DNA from 2 places in the Paenibacillus sp. GCM10028914 genome. Region 2 is predicted to be linked to the other one. Evidence: a T-box and tRNA genes for the amino acid it is inferred to sense, from the RefSeq annotation. Region 2 holds a T-box; the other holds one or more tRNA genes.
What was found. A T-box is a leader RNA that pairs with one kind of tRNA and senses whether it is charged. The one in region 2 lies ahead of ACFQV5_RS03865 (arginine--tRNA ligase), so its partner is inferred to be a tRNA-Arg.
Positions count from the first base shown of each region.

Region 1: it encodes a tRNA-Arg, which carries the amino acid that the T-box ahead of ACFQV5_RS03865 (arginine--tRNA ligase) is inferred to sense. The anticodon was not compared.

Region 1 is NZ_JBHTFO010000009.1:223,521-238,730, reverse strand. It holds gene ACFQV5_RS09695 (amino acid ABC transporter ATP-binding protein) at 1-29, opposite strand, end outside; partial or broken gene ACFQV5_RS09690 (amino acid ABC transporter substrate-binding protein/permease) at 22-1,374, opposite strand; gene ACFQV5_RS09685 (SIMPL domain-containing protein) at 1,748-2,512, shown strand; gene ACFQV5_RS09680 (ABC transporter ATP-binding protein) at 3,014-3,985, shown strand; gene ACFQV5_RS09675 (ABC transporter permease) at 3,982-4,833, shown strand; gene ACFQV5_RS09670 (ABC transporter permease) at 4,833-5,639, shown strand; gene ACFQV5_RS09665 (polyamine ABC transporter substrate-binding protein) at 5,705-6,760, shown strand; gene ACFQV5_RS09660 (PdaC/SigV domain-containing protein) at 7,067-8,149, shown strand; gene ACFQV5_RS09655 (hypothetical protein) at 8,269-8,793, opposite strand; gene clpP (ATP-dependent Clp endopeptidase proteolytic subunit ClpP) at 8,851-9,447, opposite strand; tRNA gene ACFQV5_RS09645 (tRNA-Arg) at 9,617-9,691, opposite strand; gene ACFQV5_RS09640 (sugar-binding transcriptional regulator) at 10,038-11,084, shown strand; gene gap (type I glyceraldehyde-3-phosphate dehydrogenase) at 11,187-12,191, shown strand; gene ACFQV5_RS09630 (phosphoglycerate kinase) at 12,378-13,559, shown strand; gene tpiA (triose-phosphate isomerase) at 13,686-14,438, shown strand; gene gpmI (2,3-bisphosphoglycerate-independent phosphoglycerate mutase) at 14,440-15,210, shown strand, end outside.
Region 2 is NZ_JBHTFO010000004.1:261,270-266,178, reverse strand. It holds gene ACFQV5_RS03875 (EamA family transporter) at 770-1,198, shown strand; gene ACFQV5_RS03870 (class I SAM-dependent methyltransferase) at 1,362-2,126, shown strand; T-box leader at 2,176-2,394, shown strand; gene ACFQV5_RS03865 (arginine--tRNA ligase) at 2,434-4,305, shown strand; gene ACFQV5_RS03860 (hypothetical protein) at 4,375-4,821, opposite strand.

The sequences.
Region 1 (15,210 bases), on a different contig from region 2:
TTGAGTCCTTCTACCCGAATTTTACCCATGGCTGACCTTCCTTTCTAGACGGTTCGCAATTTTCGTTAAGATCGTGATGACGATCAAATACATAATGGCGACCATGAGCCAAATATCAAACGAAGCAAACGTTCTTGCGATGATAATTTTCCCGGATTGCGTCAACTCGACGAGACCGATAACCGAGAGTATTGACGTGTCTTTAAGGGTGATAACAAATTGGTTAATAAATGACGGAATCATCACGCGGATGGCTTGCGGAATAATGATCTTGATCATGGCCTTGTGGTAAGGCACACCTAACGAGCGAGCAGCTTCCATCTGGCCGTGGTCAATAGATTGGATACCTCCCCGGATAATTTCTGTCACATAGGCTCCGGCGTTAAGGCTCAGCGTCAGGATCGCTCCAAGGAACAACGGCATCGTGAAACCGAATGCTTGAGGGATACCGAAATAGATGAAGAAAGCGAGAACAATTAAGGGAATACCACGGAATACATCAACGAATACAGTCGCGATACCTCGCAGCCATTTATTCCGTCCTACCTTCATGAAGCCGAAGAAGAGTCCCAGAATAAACGCAAAGAATAACGATATGAACGTGTACAGCAACGTTTTTCCTAGACCCTGTAATAGGTGCGGAAATGATTCCATAATGAGTTCAAGACGGCTTTGGTTAACTGGTTCAGCGGCGTTGTTACCAATGTAGTTATCAAGTATTTGTTCGTACTCGCCGCTAGCTTTCAGATTGGAGAGGCCCTTATTAAACTTCTCAAGCAGTTCGGTATTCTTTCCCTTGCTAACCGCGAAACCGTAAGAGCCACCCATCTCCTTCTGATCTTCGTTTACGATCTTTAGACCATTATTCTGATTAACCCCATAGGCAAGTACCGGATGATCGTCAAAACAGGCAATGGAATTCCCTGTATTCACATCTTCATACATTTGAGCAGAATCATCGAAGGGAACGATGGTAAAGCCATATTGAGTCGATATGGATTCGGCAAAGCTATAGCCTTCTGTGCCAGTCTTTACAGCGACCTTCTTACCCCGCAAATCTTCGTAGCTGCTAACTGCATCCTGATCTTTACGAACGGCCATCACAACACCAGAATCATAATAGGAATCTGAGAAATCAAATTTCTGCTTTCTTTCGTCTGTGATACTCATGCCGGCGATGACGCCATCCACCTGATTGGATTCCAAGGCTTGAACAGCTGCGTTGAATCCGAGTGGTTTGATCTCATAATTAAAATTTTGATCTTTGGCGATGGCCTCGATCAAATCCATGTCAATGCCGACGAAATTCCCATTTGCATCCTGAAATTCAAATGGGGCAAACGTAATGTCGGTTCCGATCTGATAGGTTTTACCCGAGTTTGTCTCGGATGCAGCATTTGCTGTCCATCCCGGCATGCCGACTGCAGTGAGGAGCAGTAGTGACATGGAGATTAATAGTACCCTCAATGATTTCATGCGTTGTCCCCCCTCTTTTCTAAAAAGTCTGTCGAAAGTTAGTTACCCATTATCCCAGCCTTGTTAACAATTATTTCCTAGTCTAAATGGTATCTTATTCTGTGAACAAACCAATCATGCTTAAAGTGAGTGATTGGTATGGAGTCGACAAATATAAACATGCGAAATAATTTCCCGATACAGGCTAAAAATGTGCAACATTTACCAAATGTATGCGTTATGAAGTTAAGGCAAGCTTACAGCACTGCCAATTTAAAGGAGGTCGAAATGAATGAACATTTGGGCTAAACGTTTGGGGTCAGTTATGATCGCAGGTGCATTGCTTACAGGTGGTTCGGCATGGTCGGGGGCGCTAGGTGTAAATGAGGCATACGCAGCGGAAACAACGCAACAGCAGAACCGAATTACGGTGCTCGGTAAGGGTGAAATCACTGTGAAGCCGGATATCGTCTACTTGTCCATCGGGGCTGAATCGTTTGCAGAAACGGCTAAATCTGCACAGAAGAGCAATGCCATAAAGATGGATAAAGTGACAAAAATGCTGAAAGAAAAATGGAAAATCGAAGACAAGGATATCAAGACAGAACATTTTTATGTTCAGCCAAACTACTCCTACAGCGATAAAGAAGGACGCAAAGTACAGAATTATAGCGCAAACCATTCGCTTGAAATTACGCTCCGTGATCTGAGTAAAGTGGGGGAGATCCTCGATGCGGCGGCGGATGCGGGTGCGAACAACATTGGCAACGCCCGCTTCTCGGTGGAGAACCGGGATGTATTTGAAACACAAGTCATTGAGAAAGCGATGGCGAATGCAGATCTCAAGGCTCAAGCTATTGCCAAGGCTTCCAAGCGACAACTAGGTGTGGTTGTGAATGTCGTTCAGGATGAAGCAGCTAACCGTGATGTGTTCAGCTTTGGAAATATGGAGATGGCTAAGGTAGAATCTGCTTCGATGGCTGACGCTGGTACATCGGTTAAACCAGGTGAAATCAAGCTTGTTACACAGCTGTATGTTCAGTATGAAATGAAATAACACATCAGAAATAATGAATAAAACCGTCTAATCCACATTTTTTGTGGGGTATAGACGGTTTTATTTTTTTAATATAGGAAATTATATTAATCTTGGAGTCAGTTTCCTTAATCATGGAATATAACTTCTGCTAAGGACGTCTTTCTTCATGTGAGAATGATCCACCTGTTTTTTACACTTTTAACCCTGCATGGTCAGGAATACCAAAAACCGGGGCGGGATAAGGATTCTACCTGTCGAATTACACAGAAAAGTGTTGTGTACGGGGTCAAAACAAGGTATAGTGAATATGCAAAAAACTGTACAAGACATGACGCTAAGCCATACCAATGGATATGGCTTTTTTCTCTTAAGATGTCAGATTAAGCTTTAGAGCTCTACATGCTGATATTACAAGAATAAACAACCGCTTAACGCGGTTCGTCTTCTTAGAAATACGTCGGAAGACGTTTTTCTTACTTTATAGGAAATACTACTAATATTAACCGTAAGGGGATGATGATGCATATGATTGAACTTGTCCAGGTAGAAAAACAATTTCAGGGGCAATCGGTCGTGCATCCGCTGTCGCTCTCCATTAAGGAAGGAGAATTCCTGACTTTGCTGGGCCCCAGCGGTTGCGGCAAGACGACAATCCTCCGAATGATTGCAGGATTCGAACAGCCAACGGAAGGGGAAGTGTGGCTCGCTGGCCAGAACGTGACGAATGCGCCGGCGAACAAGCGAGATTTGAATCTCGTGTTTCAACATTATGCCTTATTCCCGCACATGACCGTAGAAGACAATATAGCCTTCGGATTGAAGATGAAAAAATTGTCGCGTTCCCAGATTAAAGAACGCGTAACAGAAGCTGCGACGATGACTCAGCTTACACAGTTACAGAGCCGTTATCCGCATCAGCTCTCCGGCGGACAACAACAGCGTGTGGCCATTGCTCGTGCGATTGCCAATAAACCGAAGGTGCTATTGCTGGATGAACCGCTTGGCGCACTTGATCTGCAGCTTCGTAAGAACCTGCAATCAGAGCTAAAGCATCTGCAACGCACACTAGGTATTACGTTTGTATATGTCACACACGATCAGGAAGAAGCGATGATGTTATCAGACCGGATTGTTATTATGAATAACGGGAAGGTAGAGCAGATCGGAACGCCGCGTGAGATTTACGCTAGACCGCAGACCTTGTTCGCTGCAACTTTTGTTGGAGAGAACAACATATTCTCTTCTCGCGAAGGGCTTTTTGCTGTGCGTCCTGAAAAAATCGTTCCGCAACGTGGACCAGGTGGCAAAAAGACAGGGGTCATCGAAGATGTTCAGTATTTAGGAAACGTGCACAAGCTCATGGTACAGCTTGAGGATGAGCCGATGAGAGTTACTATCGCGCTTGATTTCACGGATGACGAGCCTTGGGAAGTCGGTGAAAGAATCGGCCTGAACTGGGATGCGAGAGATGAGGTGGCCATCGGGTCATGAGAAAATCAAAGTTCCTCCTGACTCCTGTTCTGTTGTGGCTCTCCCTGTTTCTCATCATACCTATGCTCATCGTGGTAGGAATTTCGTTTCTGCAGCGCGATGCGCTGGGGAATATTGTGTTTTCATTCAGTTTGGAAGGATATAAGACGTTTTTTGATCCACTCTACCTCGGGATCTATTGGGACACGATTGTTCTTTCGGTGCTGACCACCGTGATCTGTCTGCTCGTCAGCTATCCGCTGGCCTATTATATAGCCAACGCCTCCCCGCGTATCCAGACGTGGAGCTTGGTCTTGATTACGGTACCGTTTTGGATTAACTTTTTGATCCGTACGTATGCTTGGGTCCTCCTTCTTCGTACACAAGGGGTCGTAAATACTTTTCTGATAAATCTGGGATGGATTGATGAACCAATGCAGATGCTGTATACGAAAGGTGCGGTACTGCTTGGGATGGTATATAACTTTATTCCGTTCATGGTGTTGCCTATTTATGTAGCACTGGAACAGATGGATAAGCGTCTCCTTGATGCAGCTAGCGATCTGGGGGCTTCAAAATGGAATGCCTTTCGCCATATTACGCTGCCTCAGAGTAAATCCGGTATTATGACCGGTTCTATTCTGGTGTATGTATCGACAACAGGTATGTTTGTCGTAACAGACATACTCGGCGGTGCGAAATCTTCGATGCTCAGCAACATTATTCAGCAACAGTTTCTTGGGGCGCGAAACTGGCCGTTTGGTGCTGCACTGTCGGTTATTTTTGTGATTACCTCACTGGTGTTAATCTTGTTGTTTAATAGGGCTATGCAAGCTCGCCACCAACGTGTGAAGGAGGGGAGAGTGTGATGAAGAAACGAAATCACCCCTTGCTTGGGTTTCACTCGTTCTTAATGATGTTGTTTATCTATGTACCAATCATAATCATCATTATTTACTCTTTTAATGATACGCGCTTGAGCGGCAATTGGGAGGGTTTCACATTTGATTGGTATGTTTCCTTGTTTAACAACAGGAACGTCATGGAAGCTCTTATGAACAGCTTGACCGTTGCGATCATCTCGACCATTGTATCTACGATTCTCGGGACGCTGGCGGCATTATCACTACGCAATCTTGGGCGAAAGGGACGCAGTGGAATGAACGGACTGCTGTACCTGCCGGTCATTATTCCGGATATCATTATGGGTATATCGCTCTTAGTGCTGTTCAGTCAACTGGGCATGGATACAGGTAAGGCGACAATCATTATCGCGCATATCACGTTTAGCTTATCCTACGTATATGTTGTCGTGACGGCTCGATTGGCCAATATGGGTAAACAGCTTGAAGAAGCCGCAATGGATCTGGGAGCCTCCCGGTGGCAAACATTTCGTCATGTTACGCTGCCGCAAATCTCTCCTGGTATCATCGCCGGGGCACTGATTGCGTTCACCCTGTCCCTGGATGATTTTATGGTTAGCTTCTTTGTGGCCGGTCCAAGCTCGACTACGCTACCGATTTATATTTACGCTCAAGTGAAGAGAGGTATTTCCCCGGAAATCAATGCTCTTTGTACGATTCTGATTCTAGTGAGCGTGACTCTAATTTTGCTTGCTCAATACTTCCTTAATCGTGGGAAAGGTCAGAAGAAACATAAGACTCTGCCGATTTAAGCGGATGTACCGTTTTTCGGATAAATTAAAAAATGATGTATGACGGAAAGAGAGGAGATAGTGAATTGAAAAGATCGAGATGGACCCGTCTGCTGTTGGCAGGCATGCTCGCTGCATTGTCGATAACAGCTTTGACAGCTTGTGGAGGCTCTGATAAGGAAACCCTGCACATTTACAGCTGGGCTGACAACTTTGACCCAGAGGTGTTGAAGGATTTTGAGGAACAGTTTAACGTCAAGGTAACTTACGACAATTACGCGAATAATGAGGACCTGCTGGCGAAGATTAAAGCAGGCGGTGGCGGTTATGACCTAATTCAGCCTTCTGATTATATGGTAAAGACCATGATTAATATGGATCTGCTGGAACCGCTTGATAAGAACAATATCCCGAACATGGAGAATATTGCAGATACATTTAAAGATCCAGAGTTCGACCCTGGTAATAAGTACTCTGTAGTTTATACATCCGGTGTGACGGGAATCGCATATAACAAGAAATACGTTAAAGAAGAGATTAAGAGCTGGAATGATCTTTGGAATCCGGCTTATAAAGGAAAAGTCCTCTTGCTGGATGACAACCGTGAAATGATCGGTATGGCGCTTAAGAAGCAAGGGAAATCCAACAGCACAAACGATGAAGCAGAGATTAAAGGTGCTGTAGATGAGCTGAAAACTCTGCTGCCTAACGTACTTGCTTTTGATACCGACAATATCAAGCAGAAGATGATTCAAGAGGAAGGCTGGATTGCAACCGTATGGTCCGGAGACGCATCTTTCATCGCAAAATCAAATCCGGATGTAGCCTTTGTTGTACCAGAAGAAGGAGCTACGATCTTCTCTGACAACTATGCAATTCCGAAGGGTGCGAAGAATAAGGAGCTAGCAGAGAAGTTTATTAACTACATGCTGGATCCAAAAGTGAGCGCGAAAAACTATGAATACATCGGCTACAGCAACCCGAATACCAAAGCGATGGAGTTCCATAGCGAGGAGTATCGTGCTGACAAGATGATCAATCTGACTGAAGATGAACTGGCTCGCACAGAATGGCTTGGCGATGTCGGCGAGTCACTGCAGATTTACGACCGCTTCTGGACAGAATTGAAGAGCGGAAGATAAGAAGCTGGCTCAGTGGGGCTAGATCTGAAATAGTTAAGTATATATGAAAGACCCGTAGGGTGGATGCTTAGACAAAGTGATCCTTCTTGCGGGTCTTTTTTAACTATTTACATCTTTTATTGAAGCCACAGTGGCCAATACTGAGATAATAACGGAGCGCGGTATAGCAGTCTTTATTATGCATAGATTGGCTGGAATCAAAATTGTCACCACAATTGTTACCTCTCTAACTAACGTGTTCCCTATAATGAAATGGGTAATATAGTAAATGACCTTACTTGAATATGGAAGGTGGAGAGTAACAAGATGAATTATAAAATGAAATATAGTGCGGCGGTTATTGCAGCGGGTGTATTACTAGGTGGATTGGGTTTGAATGGACAAGTTATAGATGCTAGTGCATTCAAGTCGGGAGTAAAAGCAGCAATATCAACTCAACAGACATCTAAGACTGAAGCGGCACTAGAGTGGAATGGTAAGTCATTATCTCAAAAAGGTATGCTTGATCATGGCACGGTTTATGTCCCTGCAACTGCGATACGGGATGCACTCGGTATTCCGTTAAAATATGATGCGAAGAACAAGGAATACACACTCGGAAACGGCTACAATAAATTAATTGCAAAGGTATATGATGCGAATGAAATTTACCTTTCGGTAAATAGATTTTATGCGGGAGAACCCGGTGGGAAGATCGTAAACGGTCGTCTGTATATTCCTTATAAAGTGCTGAACCAGTATATGGGCATTCAAGGACAATGGAGTCCCTCTGCAAAGTGGTTGAGTATGAAGCCAAAGAAACAGAATCCGATAACGATTAAGACGGAAACGGTGAAGAAAAAAATATCAAATACAACGGCTGTTGTAAATTATCCAGTAATTAGTGGCTTGGAGAACGAAGAGGTTCAGACGAATATAAACAAGGTGCTGAAAATGAACGCTGAAGAGACTATTGCAGGGTTCGAACAAAATACCGGCGGACTTTCTCCTTCTGGAAAGGATTATCCGTACGAATTCCAAGGCGAATTTGTTGTTAATTACAATGCCCAAGGTTTGTTAAGCATCACAACATATAGTTATTCCTTTACGGGTGGGGCGCACGGCATGACATTCCGGAAGAGCTTCACATTCTCATTGGAAGATGGTAAACAGATGAAGCTTGGTGATTTCGTCAACATGCAGGGTACGAATAAGCAGAAGCTTAACAATCTTGTTCTCAACAAGATGAAGAAGGATGGTGGATACCTGGGCGGCTTTAAAGGAGTACCGGCAGACGCAGACTTTTATCTGAAGGATAATGCTGCTGTGCTCTACTTCCAATTGTATGATTATACGGCATATGCGTATGGTTTTCCTGAATTTGAGTTGAAACTAAAGGATTGGAAATAGGGCAGTTTGTGATCGAATTATTGAAATCAATAATTTAATGATAATAAAGAAAGGGCAGACGCCGGGTAATGGCGCCTGTCCTTTACTTCATTTCTAAGTATCAGTGGGCGAAAGCTCCTTTAATGCTCTGTGACAGAGAATGTCTTCTTGCTGCAGTAACGGCCAATGGAATATCCGAGCAATCCAGCTGCGACGGCAATCAAGATGCAGAAGAGTACAAGAAATAGATCCGAAGGGATATTCAGAAAGTACCTAAGTCCGTAGAGAGGAAAGGAATAGATAAAGGCGAAGGGGAGAAGAATTATAAAGGATTTTGTAGCATAACCGAGTCCGAAAAACAGAAGGCCGAATAACCAGTAGAGGGAGTACCAGCGAACGAAATAAGACTCACCTTTTAACCCCAGCAGCAAGCCAAGGAGGAATAGTAGTATAACGGCAATTACAGAGGTCGTGATATGAAGGGGATCTGGCATATTCCCTTTAAATGCAGGGACCATATTGATAAAGGCAAACGGGATCGAGCAGAGAAACAGAAGTAGTATTAAGGATATTCGGGTACCCATCTTACTCATCACTCCGATCAGACGGTATATTATACCAATTATATCCACTGATGTAGCATGATGTCTAATCTTTCTAAACAAAAAAGGCTAATATCCGTGTCTACCGGATATTAGCCTTTTGATGTTATAGACGCTATCTTAGATCCCTTGTGGTGGAGTTTTCTCCAGCACTTGGTCAATAAGACCATATTCTTTTGCCTCAGCAGCGGTCATGAAGTAGTCACGATCGGTGTCTTTCTCAATACGCTCCAGTGGTTGGCCTGTGCGCTCTGCAAGAATATGATTCAGCTTGTCGCGCATCTTCAGGATGCGGCGGGCACGGATTTCGATGTCTGTCGCTTGACCTTGAGCTCCGCCAAGTGGTTGGTGAATCATAACTTCACTATTAGGCAGCGCGAATCGCTTGCCTTTAGCACCAGCGTTCAGCAGGAAAGCTCCCATGGAAGCGGCCATGCCGACACAGATGGTGGATACATCAGGTTTAATAAACTGCATTGTATCAAAAATCGCCATACCAGCAGTTATGGATCCGCCAGGGCTATTGATGTAAAGATGAATATCCTTCTCAGGATCTTCAGCTGCCAAGAACAGCATTTGTGCAATGATGGCATTGGCAACCACGTCATTTACGTCGGAGCCGAGGAAGATGATGCGATCTTTCAACAATCTGGAATAGATGTCGTACGCACGCTCACCACGGTTGCTCTGTTCTACGACCATAGGTATAAAACTCATATAGAAAAACCTCCTCTTAAATGCATTCCTCATTAAAATACTGTTACCGTATTACCCACATCATAAACAATTTCAACCATAAAGTCAAAGATAGTCAAACTATTAGGTAAAAAAAAGAGCCGTCATGGGCACTTGTGGGTAAACAATATATAGAAGTTCTGATAAAAAATGGCGCGCCCGCGAGGAATCGAACCTCGATCTCAGGCTCCGGAGGCCTACGTCATATCCATTGGACCACGGGCGCAAAATAGCAACGAAGATGATTATACCGCATCTTTTTCTAAAAGACAAGGAACAAGAAAAAGTTTCTAATCGACCCTTAGCCATAAGAGAGCTGTGATTTCTAGAGGATATAAAATTTTTCACACTTTATTAGGTAATGCTACCTGAATGTTTGACAGTTTTATATCCACTTATAGAAAGCTTCGTTACCGATGAATAAGAATGACATGGGTTGAGAAATATACATTCGGAACACTTGCAACCTCTATAAATATTGGTTAGAATAAGGGTGGGACTCAAAACGCTTGACTGGGACATTTTGCGACCATCGGTAAGAGGTCCAAGACGAAGTTGCAGGAGTGGAAAGCATGCGTAACTTATTAGAATTACAAGAGCAGCTTCTGCCCGATCTCATGGACATTCTCAAGCGAAGGTATACGATCCTTCATCAGATCATGTTATCCGGAATGGTTGGGCGCAGGACGCTCGCGGCATCACTGTCAATGACTGAACGTGTGCTGAGGGCCGAAACGGACCTGCTTAAAGCACAGGGGCTCATCGAGATTGAGACGCTTGGGATGAGGATCAGTAGTACTGGACAGAATTTGCTTGATCAACTAGAACCTGTCATGAATGACCTGTTCGGATTAGCCGATTTGGAAGAGAAGATTCGAGAGGCTTACGGCCTTCGCAAAGTTGTTGTCGTCCCTGGTGACAGTGAATCTTCAGCCGATGTGAAACGCGAACTTGGCAAAGCTGGTGCAAGAACACTTCTTAGCTTTGTTCACAGCGGAGACATCATCGCGGTAACAGGTGGCTCAACGCTCGCTCAAGTAGCTGAGCAGATGACACCGCCGTCAGATGGTCCTTTAACAGGTTCATGGTTTGTACCTGCAAGGGGCGGTTTGGGTGAGAGTATGGAGATTCAAGCGAATACCATTGCATCCAAGATGGCGAAGAAGGTGGGAGCCGAATATCGGTTGCTGCACGTGCCAGACCTGCTGAGTGATGATGCTTACCAATCACTGGTTCAAGATCATCACATTCAGGAAATTGTGAATGTTATACGCAGATCCTGCGTTATTGTCCACGGTATTGGGGATGCTATGGAGATGGCCCACCGCCGCAAGCTTGATGAGATTTCTATTAAGGATCTGATCGCGGAGGGAGCGATTGCCGAATCCTTTGGCTACTATTTCAGTGAAAAGGGAACAGTCGTTCATCGTATGCTTACCCTTGGGCTTAGGCTTGAGGATATTATGCGAACAGAGACGATTATCGGAATTGCCGGTGGACGAAGTAAGGCCAAAGCGATACACGCCGTACTTAAATTCGGACACGAGGATATTCTCGTTACGGATGAGGCCGCAGCTCTGGAAATTGCAAAGGGCTTGGATCTAACGGCGGAGCATTAAGAAATGACTAAAAAGCATCTTTACTAACTTTGTTGTCATGATGGACCTCACGGTCTGTCTTGAATAAATAAAAAAACTTTCACTATATGGAGGGAATTACTCATGGTTAAAGTAGGTATTAACGGATTTGGACGTATTGGACGTAACGTGTTCCGCGCAGCGCTCGACAACAAGGATGTAGAAATCGTTGCAATCAACGATTTGACAGACGTTAAAACGCTGGCACACCTTTTGAAATATGACACAACTCACGGCAGATTGAATGCTACAGTAGAAGCTAAAGAAGGCGCATTGATCGTTAACGGCCGCGAAGTTAAAGTATTTGCAGAGCGCAACCCAGAAGCTTTGCCTTGGGGAGAATACGGCGTTGAAATCGTTGTTGAATCCACTGGTATTTTCACAGCTAAAGAAAAAGCTGAAGCTCACTTGAAAGGTGGCGCGAAGAAAGTTATCATCTCCGCTCCAGCTACTAACGAAGATATCACTATCGTTATGGGTGTTAACGAAGATAAATACGATCCAGCTAACCACACAGTAATCTCCAACGCTTCTTGCACAACGAACTGCCTTGCTCCATTTGCAAAAGTTCTTGACGAAAACTTTGGTATCGAAAAAGGTATGATGACTACTGTTCACTCTTACACGAATGACCAGCAAGTACTTGACCTGCCACACAAAGACCTTCGTCGTGCTCGTGCAGCAGCTGAGAACATCATTCCTTCCACAACTGGCGCAGCTAAAGCAGTTAGCTTGGTTCTGCCACAATTGAAAGGTAAATTGAACGGTATGGCTATGCGTGTACCTACGAAGAACGTTTCCGTAACTGACTTGGTTATCGAAACTTCTAAGCCAGTAACAAGAGAAGCTGTTAACGAAGCTCTGAAAGCAGCTGCTAACGGTCCTCTGAAAGGTATCATGAACTATTCTGAAGAGCCGCTTGTATCTAGCGACTACAATACAGACCCAGCTTCTTCCACAATCGACTCCTTGTCGACAATGGTTGTTGGCGACAACATGGTTAAAGTCGTTTCTTGGTATGACAACGAGTGGGGTTATTCCAACCGCGTTGTTGACCTCGCTGCTTATATCGCAAGCAAAGGTCTGTAATTGATCTGATTCACGAATCGAAGAGGGGTTCCTTGTGGCGCTCCTCTTTGATTTTGTGAAAATATAAAACTTGTTTATAAATGTTTTCATGCCAGAGTACTGGGAAGAATAGATAGAACCGGACTCTAAATAGAGAGAGCAGCTATGCTGTCGGCGAGGAAATAGTTTCTTAGGAGGAACGTGGAGATGAACAAGAAAAGTGTACGTGATGTGGAAGTAAGCGGCAAACGGGTGTTTGTCCGCGTCGATTTCAATGTACCCCTCGAGGATGGGAAGATTACCGATGATACTCGGATTCGTGAAACCCTGCCGACCATTAAGTATTTGGTGGAAAAAGGCGCAAAAGTTATTTTGGCCAGCCATATGGGTCGTCCGAAAGGTCAAGTGGTAGAATCCATGCGTTTGACGCCTGCAAGCGAACGTTTGTCCGAGCTTCTTGGCAAACCTGTAGCTAAGGCAGATGAAGCAGTTGGGGATGCAGTAAAAGCACAAATTGCTAACATGAAGGACGGCGACGTTCTTGTGCTTGAAAATGTTCGTTTTTATCCTGGTGAAGAGAAGAATGATCCAGAGCTTGCGAAACAATTCGCTGAGCTTGCTGATCTGTTCGTGAACGATGCTTTCGGTGCAGCACACCGTGCACACGCATCGACTGAAGGAATCGCACATCTTCTTCCAGCTGTATCAGGATTGCTGATGGAGAAAGAATTGTCCGTACTCGGCAAAGCTCTTTCGAACCCGGATCGTCCTTTCACTGCTATCATTGGCGGTTCGAAGGTTAAAGACAAAATCGATGTGATCAATAACCTGCTTACACTTGCTGACAACGTCATTATCGGCGGTGGACTTGCTTACACGTTCTTCAAAGCTCAAGGACATGAAATCGGTCAGTCCCTGTGTGATGATTCCAAGCTGGATACTGCACTGGGCTTTATCGAGAAAGCCAAAGAATTGGGCAAGAACTTCTACCTCCCGATCGACATTGTGGTATCGGATGATTTCAGTGCAGATGCAAACACTAAAATTGTTGATATCGACGGTATTCCTGCAGATTGGGAAGGCGTTGATATCGGTCCTAAGACACGTGCGATGTATGCAGAAGTGATCAAAAACTCTAAGCTAGTCGTATGGAACGGACCTATGGGCGTATTTGAAATTGAACCGTTCTCTAACGGTACTCGTGAAGTGGCTCAAGCATGTGCAGACACTGAGGCTTACACGATTATCGGTGGCGGTGATTCCGCAGCTGCAGCAGAGAAGTTCCACTTGGCAGACAAGATGGACCATATCTCTACAGGTGGCGGTGCATCTCTTGAGTTCATGGAAGGCAAAGAGCTTCCTGGTGTTGTGGCACTGAACGATAAGTAGTAATATTTTTGTAGAAGTGCTTGTTACCTTCTGAGAATGAAGTGTAACAGGCGGTTCTGCTTGTATAGAGCAAGTTATTGCAAAGAAGCAAACCCCGGATATGGGGGGAGTAAAGGAGTGAACTGTGTGAGAACACCTATCATTGCCGGCAACTGGAAAATGTTCAAAACTGTTCCGGAAGCGAAAGCATTCTTCGAAGAAGTAAAAGGAAAAGCGGAAATCGAAGGCGTTGAAGCCGTGATCTGCGCGCCGTTTACAAACCTTCCTGCGCTTGTTGAAGCTGCTAAAGGAACTAGCATCAAGATTGGTGCACAAAACCTGCATTTTGAAGAAAATGGCGCATTCACTGGTGAAATCAGTGGCGTTATGCTTCAAGATCTGGGTGTGGATTATGTCATTATCGGACACTCAGAGCGTCGTCAATATTTTGGCGAAACAGATGAGATCGTGAATAAAAAAGTCCATGCAGCATTCCGTCACGGACTTCTTCCAATTGTATGTGTTGGTGAGAAGCTCGAAGAGCGTGAAGCAGGACAAACTAAGGACGTATGTAAAGTACAGACAGAAGCTGCTTTTGCAGGTATTCCTGCAGATCAGGCTGTGCATGTAGTAATTGCTTATGAACCGATCTGGGCGATTGGAACAGGGAAGTCTTCTACAGCACAGGACGCTAACGAAGTAATCTCGTACATCCGTGACCTTGTGAAAGGAATGTATGGTGAAGACGTGGCTGCCCAAGTACGTATTCAGTACGGCGGTAGCGTGAAGCCTGAGAATGTAGCTGAGTACATGGGACAAAGCGACATCGACGGCGCGCTCGTTGGCGGTGCTAGCTTGCAACCGGCTTCTTACATCCAACTCGTTGAGGGGGCGAAGTAAGATGTCAGCACCAAAACCAGTAGCACTCATCATCATGGACGGTTTCGGTCTGCGTAACACGACGGAAGGGAACGCAGTTTCTCAGGCAAACAAGCCGAACTATGATCGTTATTTGAAGCAGTATCCAAATACGACGCTGACAGCTTGTGGGGAAGCAGTAGGCCTTCCAGAAGGACAAATGGGTAACTCCGAAGTTGGTCACTTGAATATCGGCGCTGGCCGGATTGTTTATCAAGACCTGACCCGGATTACGAAGTCGATTCGCGAAGGTGAATTCTATGAGAATGAAACCTTGGTTGAAGCCGTTCGTGCCGCAAAGAGAAACAATAAGAAGCTCCACCTGTACGGTCTGGTATCTGATGGTGGTGTTCACAGCCATATTGAGCATATGTTCGCTATGCTGGATCTTGCTAAGAAAGAAGATATGCATGAAGTGTATATCCATGGTTTCATGGATGGACGCGACGTAGCTCCAGACAGTGGTAAGCAGTTTGTTAAAGATCTGCTTGCTAAAATTGAGGAAGTCGGCGTCGGCAAAATTGCTACCATTTCAGGGCGCTACTATGCGATGGACCGCGACAAACGTTGGGATCGTGTAGAAAAAGCTTACCGTGCGATGGTATATGGCGAAGGCCCGAAATACACCGATCCGCTGAAAGCGATCAATGAATCCTACGAGAAATCAATCTACGACGAGTTCGTAGAGCCAACTGTTATTGTAGATGATTTGGGCAATCCGGTGAGTCTGGTCGAAAGCGGAGACTCCGTTATC
Region 2 (4,909 bases):
AACCCCTGATAGGGGTTCGTCGGAGCATTCTCATCGTTAGCATCTGCTTCGCAGTCGGCCTGCTATGGCCGTACCCCGGTCTGGGACGTATAAAGCAAACCGCCTTTTTGGCGGTTTTTTTCGTATTCCAGAAGTTGAGAACACCAGATAGGGGTTCGTCGGAGCATTCTCATCGTTAGCATCAGCTTCGCAGTCGGCCTGCTATGGCCGTACCCCGGTCTGGGACGTATAAAGCAAACCGCCTTTATGGCGGTTTTTTTTCGTATTCCAGAAGGTGAGGACCCCTGATAGGGGTTCGTCGGAGCATTCTCATCGTTAGCATCTGCTTCGCAGTCGGCCTGCTATGGCCGTACCCCGGTCTGGGACGTATAAAGCAAACCGCCTTTTTGGCGGTTTTTTTTCGTATTCCAGAAGGGTGTTGTGCTCTTATTTTATTTTCGCGGACTGACGTTCCGTTATTTGAGTCATTTTTACTATTTGAGCCTATTAGCGGACCCAGAGGACGTTATTACCTTAAGAACGAGTAAATATAGGTGCTTTTTGAGTAAATAAGTACATCTGTGTCCACTAAGGTTGGAATAAACCTTCCGAAGTAACAAATAATGTCTTCTCTGTCCGTTAAGATAGCCTCCTATAACCTAAACATACCGCTACTGGGAATTTGTAACTAGTAACTAGTAATTAATTATTTATTTTAGGATTACTTATAATGTTCTATACTACTAAGAGAAAATATTACCTAAATCCCTGTGCATAAGGAGGATCCGGCATGCCTTTATGGCTTACCTATGCCCTGCTCTCAGCCGTAACGGCCGCTCTCGTGGCCATCTTCGGAAAAATTGGGCTTCAAAACATTGACGCAAACTCTGCAACAGCCATCCGCGCTGTGATCATGGCACTATTTTTACTTGGTGTCGTAGCCGTTCAGGGCAAGTTTACGCAGCTCGGTGAAATTTTACTTCAGAAAAAAGCACTTAGCTTCATTGTACTCAGCGGAGTAGCCGGAGCCTTATCGTGGCTTTTTTATTTTTTGGCACTGAAATACGGAAAGGTATCACAAGTCGGACCTATTGATAAACTCAGTGTCGTTATTGCGGTTATACTGGCTTTTGTGTTTCTCGGCGAGAAAATCTCATGGATCAATGCGGCTGGGGTTGCTATGATTGCTGTTGGAGCTTTGTTAGTAGCTGTAAAATAACCTACATACTCTCACAAAAAGACCGTCTACAGACGGTCTTTTTTCTATCTATCTGTTATGCCCAGATATAGGTAATGGCTATAAGCTCCATAATAACTATGTATTTCATTTTATAACTCCATCTGTGCCACAATTAGAGCAACCAAATTTAAGGAGTGGTATTATGAGCTCATCCCAAGTGTGGAAGCCAAAAGATTATGATCAGCAGTTATCTTTTGTATCATCATACGGAAAAGGATTACTCGAGCTATTAGCCCCTCATCAAGGTGAACGGATTCTCGATCTTGGGTGCGGCACCGGCGATCTGGCAAGCGAGATTGCAGCCTCTGGAGCGATCGTTGTTGGGATGGATTTCTCCGAAGAGATGATTAGCACAGCAAAGGAAAAATATCCTGAAATCACTTTTCTCACAGGAAATGGAGAAAACTTTACAACAGATACCGTTTTCGATGCTGTGTTCTCCAATGCTGCACTCCACTGGATGACAAATGCCGCTGAAGTTGCATCATCTGTATATCGTGCACTAAAACCAGGCGGGCGTTTCATAGCTGAATTTGGCGGAAGAGGTAATATCGAAACGATCGTAGAGGCAATCTATAAAGTTCTTTCTTCCCACTACAGTCAGGATGTAAGTAAGTACAATCCTTGGTATTTTCCGAGTATAGGTGAATATGCTTCTTTATTGGAAAAGAGCGGATTTCATGTGACTTTAGCTCAGCATTATGAACGTCCAACCCGGCTTAATGATGGGGAAAATGGGATCAAGAACTGGCTTGCTCATATGGGAGATAGCTTTTTCATCGGACTTACACCTGAAGAAAAAAGCGAAGCGGTTGAACATATAAGCCGGCTAACGGAAGAAACTCTGTGGAATGGCGATGCGTTTTATGCAGATTACAAGAGGCTTCGAATTGTCGCTTACAAATGACCATTGATTTTGCAAACAGATTGGGTATAATATAAAAAACTCAAAACAACACAGTTCAATGATTGGGAGAGTAATGAGCGGTATCTATGTCCAAGCGAGCCGGGATGGTGGGAACCGGTACAGATGCGTTCACGAAACGGACCCATGAGATGGTCTTCTGAAATATATAGTAGGAAGCCCCGGCTTACACCGTTAAAGTAATCAAGTGGCTAGACCTATATGTCTAGCAACGAGAGTGGTACCGCGAGCTATAGTCCTCGTCTCTTATGAGATGAGGGCTTTTTTTATTTTCTAAGGGGGATTAAACATGCTAAGTCAGTTCATCATTTCTAACATTGAACAAGCTGTGCAGAAAATTGCTTCATCTACTATTCCAGAAACGCAGTTACCGAATAATGTTCAGGTACAAGTAGAGCAGCCAGCCAACATAGACCATGGGGACTACTCTACGAACATTGCGATGCAGCTTGCCAAAGCTCTTCGCAAGGCGCCTTTGCAAATCGCTGAACAAATCAAAGCTCAGCTTGAACAGAATGAACCATTTACCACACTGATTCGGAATATTCAGGTTGTTCCGCCTGGCTTCATTAACTTCCATCTGAATTGGGCTAGTTGGGCTCAAATGAAGTTCGAGTTGCCACAATCGTCTTCACACAAGGTCGTTATTGAACATACCTCGATCAATCCGAATAAATCTGCACATATCGGGCATTTGAGAAATTCATGTATCGGAGATACACTCGTGCGCCTAATGAGAAAAATCGGACACGATGTAGAGGTGCACAACTACATTGATGATCTGGGCAACCAATTGGCGGATACGGTTGTTGGCATTCAGAATGTTTCGTTATCCAAAGACCATCAACGTTTCGGCGATTACTGTTGGGATATTTATTCTGCCATCAACAAGGCTTATCAAGAAGATCCAGAGCTAGTCAAGCAAAGAACCGAAGTTCTTCATGCACTGGAAGAAGGCAATCAGAATATGTCATGGATCGGACTGCTCGTAGCTGAGCGAATCGTGAGAGAACACATCGAGGAAATGAAACAATTTGGTATTGAATATGACCTTCTCGTCTGGGAAAGCAATATCGTTAGAGAAGGTTTTTGGGATTCCGCGTTCGAACTTCTTAAGCAGACTTCCCTGTTTCATCAAGAAACTGAAGGCAAGCTCGCTGGCTGCTGGGTATTGAAGCAATCAACGCAAGAGACAGATGCCGAGGATAATGAGGCAGAACATAGTATTGATAAAGTGTTAGTTCGTTCTAACGGCATTCTGACCTATACTGCAAAAGATATAGCTTATCATTTATGGAAGTACGGCTTGCTCCAAAATGATTTTGTATACAAAAAATTCACAGGAGATGTTTGGACAACCAGCTCTCACGGCGAACATCAATCATTCGGCAAAGCGGATATGGTTATCAATGTCATTGATTATAGACAGCAATACCCGCAGCTAATGGTTAAGCAAGCACTTGAAGGATTAGGTTTTACTAACGAAGCTGAGAAACTACGCCATGTTAGCTATGGAGTCGTATCCTTAAGCCCGTCTGCTGCAGCGGATCTCGGTATCGATACATCCGATGGCAAAACTTCTTATGCTATGTCCGGACGCCAAGGAATTGGCATCAAAATAACAGAGCTCATTAACCTGATGGAAAATGTCATCGAGGATTCCCGTTCGGACAAAAACGGGGTCTCCAGCCGAGAAATTGCCATCGCGTCCATCCGTTACTATTTACTGCGCTTTGCTCTGCAGACAGAAGTCGTGTTCGATCTGAAACAAGCTACCGAAATTTCCGGGAATACAGGTGTCTATCTACTCTACTCCTACGCACGTGCTCTTAGTGTCTTGAACAAGGCTAAAGATAAAGACGTGATACCTGTTGTTCCAGAACAATTCCCTGATCTTGAAAAAGCAGAGCACGCTCTGCTCAGACATATCAGCACTTGGCATGATTCGCTGTATGCTGCGGGCAAAGAGCTTACACCAAGCTCTCTGTGCAATTACGCATATGAATTGGCTTCGTTATTCAACAATTTCTATGCAGCATGCCCGATCCTCAAGGCAGAAGCAGAAGTGCTAAGCTTCCGTGTATGGCTAACCTCTATTTTCAAAGATACACTTGGTGAAGCGTTAGATGTTCTTGGACTGCCTAAACCAAGCCGTATGTAAGACATTCTTACAAAAAGCCCCCATTCTCGTTTTATACGAAAAAGAGGGCTTCTTTTTTCTTTCCTTCTATTATGACTGTAATCCACGTAACGTCAGTTTAATGTTATAACCTTGCCCATTCGGTGTGGTTTCTGCAATCGTCCAGTTAACGGCTAAAGTCCGCTTTAGCTTCTCTAACTGTTCTTCCTGTACAGGGAGATTCTCGATAATTCCCTCACCGACAATAAAATCAGATTCCGAATTTAAATGAAAGGCTTCTTCAAGCCATACTTTCAAACCATTCCTCGTATTAAATGTAATCCGGTACCCTTCAAGCACCGCCTTCTCCAAATCCTCGCCATGCTCTTTCGCATAACTGTAAAATTCTGAATAATCAAAATTACTGCTTTGTGCGGTCTTGAATGCTTCAGTCTCGCCTGAACGTATAGCGTGCAAGAGTTCATTTTCTTGGACTCCGCTTTTTCGTGCATGCTCTATAAGAATCGCAGAACGTTGAGATATTTTGGTTTCTGACACTGGTGATCGCTCTCCTTTATGTATGTTAATTATCAATTATACGCGAAAAACGCCAGAATGGTATTTTCTTTATACCTATCTGGGGTTC